DNA from 2 places in the Geobacillus sp. Sah69 genome. Region 2 is predicted to be linked to the other one. Evidence: a T-box and tRNA genes for the amino acid it is inferred to sense, from the RefSeq annotation. Region 2 holds a T-box; the other holds one or more tRNA genes.
The links. A T-box is a leader RNA that pairs with one kind of tRNA and senses whether it is charged. The one in region 2 lies ahead of ileS (isoleucine--tRNA ligase), so its partner is inferred to be a tRNA-Ile.
Positions count from the first base shown of each region.

Region 1: it encodes a tRNA-Ile, which carries the amino acid that the T-box ahead of ileS (isoleucine--tRNA ligase) is inferred to sense. The anticodon was not compared.

Region 1 covers NZ_LLKS01000008.1:1,818-5,200, forward strand. The annotation lists tRNA gene AP057_RS00915 (tRNA-Thr) at 1-14, shown strand, start outside; tRNA gene AP057_RS00920 (tRNA-Lys) at 327-399, shown strand; tRNA gene AP057_RS00925 (tRNA-Gly) at 407-481, shown strand; tRNA gene AP057_RS00930 (tRNA-Leu) at 487-572, shown strand; tRNA gene AP057_RS00935 (tRNA-Arg) at 576-649, shown strand; tRNA gene AP057_RS00940 (tRNA-Pro) at 656-729, shown strand; tRNA gene AP057_RS00945 (tRNA-Ala) at 738-810, shown strand; tRNA gene AP057_RS00950 (tRNA-Met) at 828-904, shown strand; tRNA gene AP057_RS00955 (tRNA-Ile) at 910-986, shown strand; tRNA gene AP057_RS00960 (tRNA-Ser) at 1,009-1,099, shown strand; tRNA gene AP057_RS00965 (tRNA-Thr) at 1,308-1,383, shown strand; tRNA gene AP057_RS00970 (tRNA-His) at 1,391-1,463, shown strand; tRNA gene AP057_RS00975 (tRNA-Gly) at 1,640-1,710, shown strand; tRNA gene AP057_RS00980 (tRNA-Ile) at 1,717-1,790, shown strand; tRNA gene AP057_RS00985 (tRNA-Asn) at 1,991-2,065, shown strand; tRNA gene AP057_RS00990 (tRNA-Ser) at 2,073-2,165, shown strand; tRNA gene AP057_RS00995 (tRNA-Glu) at 2,170-2,241, shown strand; gene AP057_RS01000 (B3/4 domain-containing protein) at 2,540-3,205, opposite strand; gene queG (tRNA epoxyqueuosine(34) reductase QueG) at 3,258-3,383, shown strand, end outside.
Region 2 covers NZ_LLKS01000025.1:15,199-18,581, reverse strand. The annotation lists gene AP057_RS04650 (RNA-binding protein) at 1-633, shown strand, start outside; gene AP057_RS04645 (DivIVA domain-containing protein) at 710-1,222, shown strand; T-box leader at 1,320-1,540, shown strand; gene ileS (isoleucine--tRNA ligase) at 1,593-3,383, shown strand, end outside.

The DNA.
Region 1 (3,383 bases), on a different contig from region 2:
TCCTGCAGCCGGCATCTTCCATTTTGAAAAAATTCAACTAGCGAAACATGAGCTCAGAAACGAGCGATACATCTTCGAGTTGGCTTCGAGTTGCCTTCGAGTTGCCCCGACGCACTTGACTTCTTCGAATAAGCTTGTAGAGAAAGGGGCAGGTAGAGTGAAATGAAGCTTAGAGTGTTATCTTAACCATGAGCCATTAGCTCAGTAGGTAGAGCAACGAGCGATGCATCATCGAGTTGGCTTCGAGTTGTCCCGACGCATCTTGCATCTTCGAATATGCTAGTAGAGGAAGGGACATCGTTCACTGTGAGTGTATACCCAACCATGAGCCATTAGCTCAGTAGGTAGAGCATCTGACTTTTAATCAGAGGGTCGGAGGTTCGAGTCCTCCATGGCTCATCGTCTTGCGGAAGTAGTTCAGCGGTAGAACACCACCTTGCCAAGGTGGGGGTCGCGGGTTCGAGCCCCGTCTTCCGCTCCACTTCCGCCGGGGTGGCGGAATTGGCAGACGCACAGGACTTAAAATCCTGGGGTAGGTGACTACCGTGCCGGTTCGAGTCCGGCCCTCGGCACGTGCGCTCGTAGCTCAATTGGATAGAGCATCTGACTACGGATCAGAAGGTTAGGGGTTCGAATCCTCTCGAGCGCGTTTTGTCGGGAAGTAGCTCAGCTTGGTAGAGCACACGGTTCGGGTCCGTGAGGTCGCAGGTTCAAATCCTGTCTTCCCGATTTATCATGGGGCCTTAGCTCAGCTGGGAGAGCGCCTGCTTTGCAAGCAGGAGGTCATCGGTTCGATCCCGATAGGCTCCACCTTTTGACTTAAATTTGGCGGTGTAGCTCAGCTGGCTAGAGCGTACGGTTCATACCCGTGAGGTCGGGGGTTCGATCCCCTCCACCGCCACCATTATCGGACCTTTAGCTCAGCTGGTTAGAGCAGACGGCTCATAACCGTCCGGTCGTAGGTTCGAGTCCTACAAGGTCCACCATTATTATTATTGTTGCTTTTTTGGAGGAGTACCCAAGTGGTTGAAGGGGTCGGTCTTGAAAACCGAGAGGCGCCGCAAGGCGCGCGGGGGTTCGAATCCCTCCTCCTCCGCCATGCACTTTAAAATCGTGCCGGCTTAGCTCAATTGGTAGAGACGAGCATTCGCATCGTTGAATCTGCTTCGAGTTGTCCCGACGCATCCCACTTCTTTGAATAAGCTTGCAGAGGAAGGGACACCTAGCATTTGACTTCCTCGAATCAGCTTGTAGAGGAAGAGGCACAACCGAGCAGATCATATGAGCCAGTAACTCATGTTAAATGTGCCGGCTTAGCTCAATTGGTAGAGCAACTGACTTGTAATCAGTAGGTTGCGGGTTCAAGTCCTGCAGCCGGCACCAGAACGAGGCGACTATGGCGAAGTGGTTAACGCACCAGATTGTGGCTCTGGCATGCGTGGGTTCGATTCCCACTAGTCGCCCTTTTCATTATATTATATTCTATATTTGCGGGTGTAGTTTAGTGGTAAAACCTCAGCCACGAGCATCTGCATCATCGAATTAGCTTCGAGTTGCCCCGACGCATCTGGCTTCTATGAATCAGCTGGTAGAGGAAGGGGCATGGAAATAGCGTGGCGGATGTTAAGCCAAATATTATGCGGGTGTAGTTTAGTGGTAAAACCTCAGCCTTCCAAGCTGATGTCGTGGGTTCGATTCCCATCACCCGCTTTTGATGGGCCTATAGCTCAGCTGGTCAGAGCGCACGCCTGATAAGCGTGAGGTCGGTGGTTCAAGTCCACTTAGGCCCATTATTTTCCATTGAATATTTTTGGGTCATTCGCTATAATAATGGGCGAACAATGCCCCATTGTTCCACAGCAAAATCGGAGCGACGAGCTTCACATCTTCGAATTTGCTGCGAGTTGCCTCGACGCATCTCGCTTCCTAGAATTAGCGCTGGCAGAGGAAGGGACAGGGCAAGTATTGGGCTAGCTTTCTTACTCATCATTCCGCAATAGCTCAGCGGTAGAGCAACCGGCTGTTAACCGGTAGGTCGTAGGTTCGAATCCTACTTGCGGAGCCATTTCTTTGGAGAAGTACCCAAGTGGCTGAAGGGGACGGTTTGCTAAACCGTTAGGTCGCAGTTTTGCGGCGCGCGGGTTCAAATCCCGCCTTCTCCGCCATAATGGCCCGTTGGTCAAGTGGTTAAGACACCGCCCTTTCACGGCGGTAACACGGGTTCGAATCCCGTACGGGTCACTGGTTGCTGGCACCAGAGATTCTGGTGCCCTTTTGTACAATTTCTTTTGTCGATTTTTGCGTTTTTTCTTGCGATGCGTGTGGAAGTCTGTTATAATATCTCTCGTTAGCTTTAAAATTACGTTATGATTGTTGGGGACAACGCAGTGTTTCGTTTCGTTAAAGAACGAGGCATTGCGTTTTTTTATTTACCACCCTAAACCGAGAAGACCCTCACTTCCACGCGTGAGCGTAGGGAGAGAGTTCAGGTAGGGAGGGAGTCCCCCGTTTCCAACGGCAGGAAAGTGGGGGGAGAAGATCAAACGAACAATTGGGCGTCGGCTTCGCCGCCATGAATTTGCACAAACATCGTTTGGATGGCTTGAAGATGGCGCTTGGCGGTTTCTTCTGGCGTTGATGGGAGAAAGTAAACGATTTGCAAAGCGTTTTTCGTTTCTCTCGTCACGGCGGTCCGCTCCGAATCGACGATCGGACTGCCAAACGGCCCTCGTTCATCTTTGCTGACGAGTTTGTTGGCAAAGTTGACTGTGCGGCCGTTTAACGCGATGTATTCATCTTTTTCCGTGCCGATCGTGAGCGTCACTGTCCCGTTGATGCGGTCTAGATCATAGATGCCGAGCGGAATTTTATAATAGAGTGAAAAAAAGTTGTTTATGTCTGCCGCTGAATGGATAGGCGGAATGAAGCTTTTTTTCTGGATGCGTCGGTACAGGCTTTCACTTGACGGTCGATAGCGGCTTGGGTCCGTTCCGATTTGTTTGAAAGTACGGCGCCATTCGACCATTTCAGGAATGTCGGCAATCGACTTTTCCTGCAGCTCGATGTAAAGAGATTCTTGAAACAGCTCAAGCCGCCCCCTTAACATTTGCGGTGAATCGCTGACCTCGATATGATAATAGCGGATGACGCCGAATTTACCAGAAGGAAGGCGTTGCTTTAGTTGTTCTGATATCACGCATTTCATCTTGATCACCTCGGATTTCATTTTACCATATATGACGAAAGGAGGGAAAACGATGGATGTTATGGCATTAAAGCAGGAAGTCATTGAGTACAGTCGGTCAATCGGCATTGATAAAATCGGATTTGCGAGCGCTGATCCGTTTGTGGAATTAAAGGAACGGCTGCGCCGCCAGCAGGAG
Region 2 (3,383 bases):
ATCGTCGGCAGCGACGGAGACGTGCGCGTGTCCTTTTTCGGCGGCGCTTTGTTTGTCGAGCGGAAGCGGGCGCTTTTGTATCCGCCGTATTTCGAACCGAATGAGGAGGATTATGACATCGCCTTGTTCGCTGTCCGCTATCCAGGCAAATTCGTTTCCCTTGAACACCGCGACGTCTTAGGAGCGCTCATGTCGCTCGGCTTGCGGCGGGGCAAGTTCGGCGACATTCTCGTCCAAGGAGGAGAGATCCAATTTTTTGCCGCCGCCGAGGTGGCCGATTACATTCGCCTCCATGTCGGGACGATCGGCAAAGCGCCGGTTTCGCTTGAGCTGTTGCCGCTGTCAGCTGCCATGCCGCTTGCCGAAACGTGGGAGGAAGGAACGGTCACGGTGTCTTCTCTAAGGCTCGATGCGGTGCTTGCCCAGGCGTTCCGCCTCGCGCGCGAGAAAGCGAAGACGCTCATTGAAAGCGGGCTCGTCAAAGTGAACTGGAAGGTGGTGGACAAGCCCGATTTTGTATGCGGGCCGGGCGATGTCCTGTCGGCGCGCGGGTTTGGTCGCTGCAAGCTGTTTTCCGTCGAGGGGATGACGAAAAAAGAACGCTGGCGCATCCGGCTGGGCCGTCAAAAATAATCGAATCGCAGCAGGAAATGGGCTGATCGTGTCGAATGAAGGAAGAAAAGGAATGATGGAGACGGAGGTGGCCATTGTGCCGTTGACGCCATTGGATATTCACAATAAGGAATTCAGCCGCGGATTTCGCGGGTATGACGAAGATGAAGTGAATGAGTTTTTGGATCAAATTATTAAAGATTACGAAATGCTCATCCGTGAAAAAAAGCAGCTGGAAGAAAAAGTGGCCGAACTGACGGAAAAATTGAATTACTTTTCCAACATTGAAGAAACGTTAAATAAGTCGATTCTTGTGGCTCAGGAAGCAGCGGAAGAAGTGAAGCGCAACGCACAAAAAGAGGCGAAGCTGATCATTAAAGAAGCGGAGAAAAACGCGGAGCGCATCATCGGCGACGCGCTGGCCAAATCGCGGAAAATCGCGCTGGAAATCGAAGAACTCAAGCGGCAGTCGAAAGTGTTCCGCGCTCGCTTCCGCATGCTCGTTGAGGCGCAGCTCGATATGATCAACAGCCGTGACTGGGACGAGTTGATGGAATACGAGATGCCTGATCTCGAAGAAGAGGCGAAAGAGCCGTTGTCTCAGCCTTGACGAACCGAGGCCATGTCGGGTATAATCATTGGCAAAAATCACTGCACCAGCCGCCGTGGGAGGCGGTTGGCTTTTTTCAGGATGAATAGTGAAATAGTCATCGACGATGAAAGGGATAGTAGCTCTTGAACGACCGGTCGCAGCGAGCCGGGGATGGTGGAAGCCTGGCATCGGCGCAAGAGTGAACATCACCCTGGAGTTCCATGCCGAACATCCAGTAGGCCATGGCGCGTCATTCCCGTTACGAATGAAAAGTGGGCTGTGCGTCGTTTGCATGGCCAAGAAGGGTGGTACCGCGAGACCGTTCTCGTCCCTTGCCGGGGGAGAACGGTTTTTTATTTGGAATCTATCGTTCGAAGGAGGAGCAAGGATGGATTACAAAGAGACGCTGCTTATGCCGCAAACCGAGTTCCCGATGCGCGGCAACTTGCCGAAGCGGGAGCCGGAAATGCAAAAAAAATGGGAAGAGATGGACATTTACCGGAAAGTGCAGGAGCGGACGAAAGGACGGCCGCTGTTTGTCCTGCATGACGGCCCGCCGTATGCCAACGGCGACATTCATATGGGCCATGCGCTGAATAAAATTTTAAAAGATATCATCGTCCGCTACAAATCGATGAGCGGCTATTGCGCGCCGTACGTGCCGGGCTGGGATACGCACGGACTGCCGATCGAAACGGCGCTCGCGAAGCAAGGCGTCGACCGCAAATCGATGAGCGTCGCCGAGTTTCGCAAGTTGTGCGAGCAATACGCGTATGAACAAATCGACAACCAGCGCCGGCAGTTCAAGCGGCTCGGTGTGCGCGGCGACTGGGACAACCCGTACATTACGCTCAAACCGGAGTACGAAGCCCAGCAAATTAAAGTGTTCGGCGAAATGGCGAAAAAAGGGCTCATCTACAAAGGGTTGAAGCCGGTCTATTGGTCCCCGTCAAGCGAATCGGCGCTCGCCGAAGCGGAAATCGAATATAAAGACAAGCGTTCGCCGTCGATTTATGTCGCCTTCCCGGTGAAAGACGGCAAAGGCGTGCTTGAGGGCGATGAGCGAATCGTCATTTGGACGACGACGCCGTGGACGATTCCGGCGAACTTAGCGATCGCGGTTCATCCGGATTTGGATTACCATGTTGTCGATGTCGGCGGAAAACGGTATGTCGTCGCTGCCGCCTTGGCGGAATCGGTGGCGAAAGAAATCGGTTGGGACGCATGGTCGGTCGTCAAAACGGTCAAAGGAAACGAGCTTGAATACGTCGTGGCGAGACATCCGTTTTATGAGCGCGACTCGCTTGTCGTCTGCGGCGAACACGTCACGACCGACGCCGGCACCGGCTGCGTCCATACGGCGCCGGGCCACGGGGAAGACGACTTTCTCGTTGGGCAAAAATATGGGCTTCCGGTCCTTTGCCCGGTTGATGAGCGCGGCTACATGACCGAGGAAGCGCCGGGATTTGCCGGGATGTTTTACGAAGACGCCAACAAGGCGATTACACAGAAGCTTGAGGAAGTCGGCGCTTTGTTGAAGCTTGGGTTTATCACCCACTCGTATCCGCACGACTGGCGGACAAAGCAGCCGACGATTTTCCGGGCGACAACGCAATGGTTTGCATCGATCGATAAAATCCGCAACGAGCTGCTTCAAGCGATTAAGGAAACGAAATGGATTCCGGAGTGGGGGGAAATCCGCATCCACAACATGGTGCGCGACCGCGGCGACTGGTGCATTTCCCGCCAACGCGCCTGGGGGGTGCCGATTCCGGTCTTTTACGGCGAAAACGGTGAACCGATCATCACCGATGAGACGATTGAGCATGTGTCGAACTTGTTCCGCCAATACGGGTCGAACGTCTGGTTTGAACGCGAGGCGAAAGACTTGCTGCCGGAAGGATTCACCCATCCGTCGAGCCCGAACGGCATCTTTACGAAAGAAACGGACATTATGGATGTCTGGTTTGACTCCGGTTCGTCGCACCAAGCCGTGTTGGTCGAACGCGACGATCTCGTGCGTCCGGCTGATTTGTACTTGGAAGGCTCCGACCAATACCGCGGCTGGTTCAACTCATCGCTGTCCACCGCCGTTGCCGTCACCGGCAAAGCGCCGTATAAAGGCGTGTTGAGCCACGGCTTTGTCTTGGACGGCGAAGGGCGGAAAATGAGCAAGTCG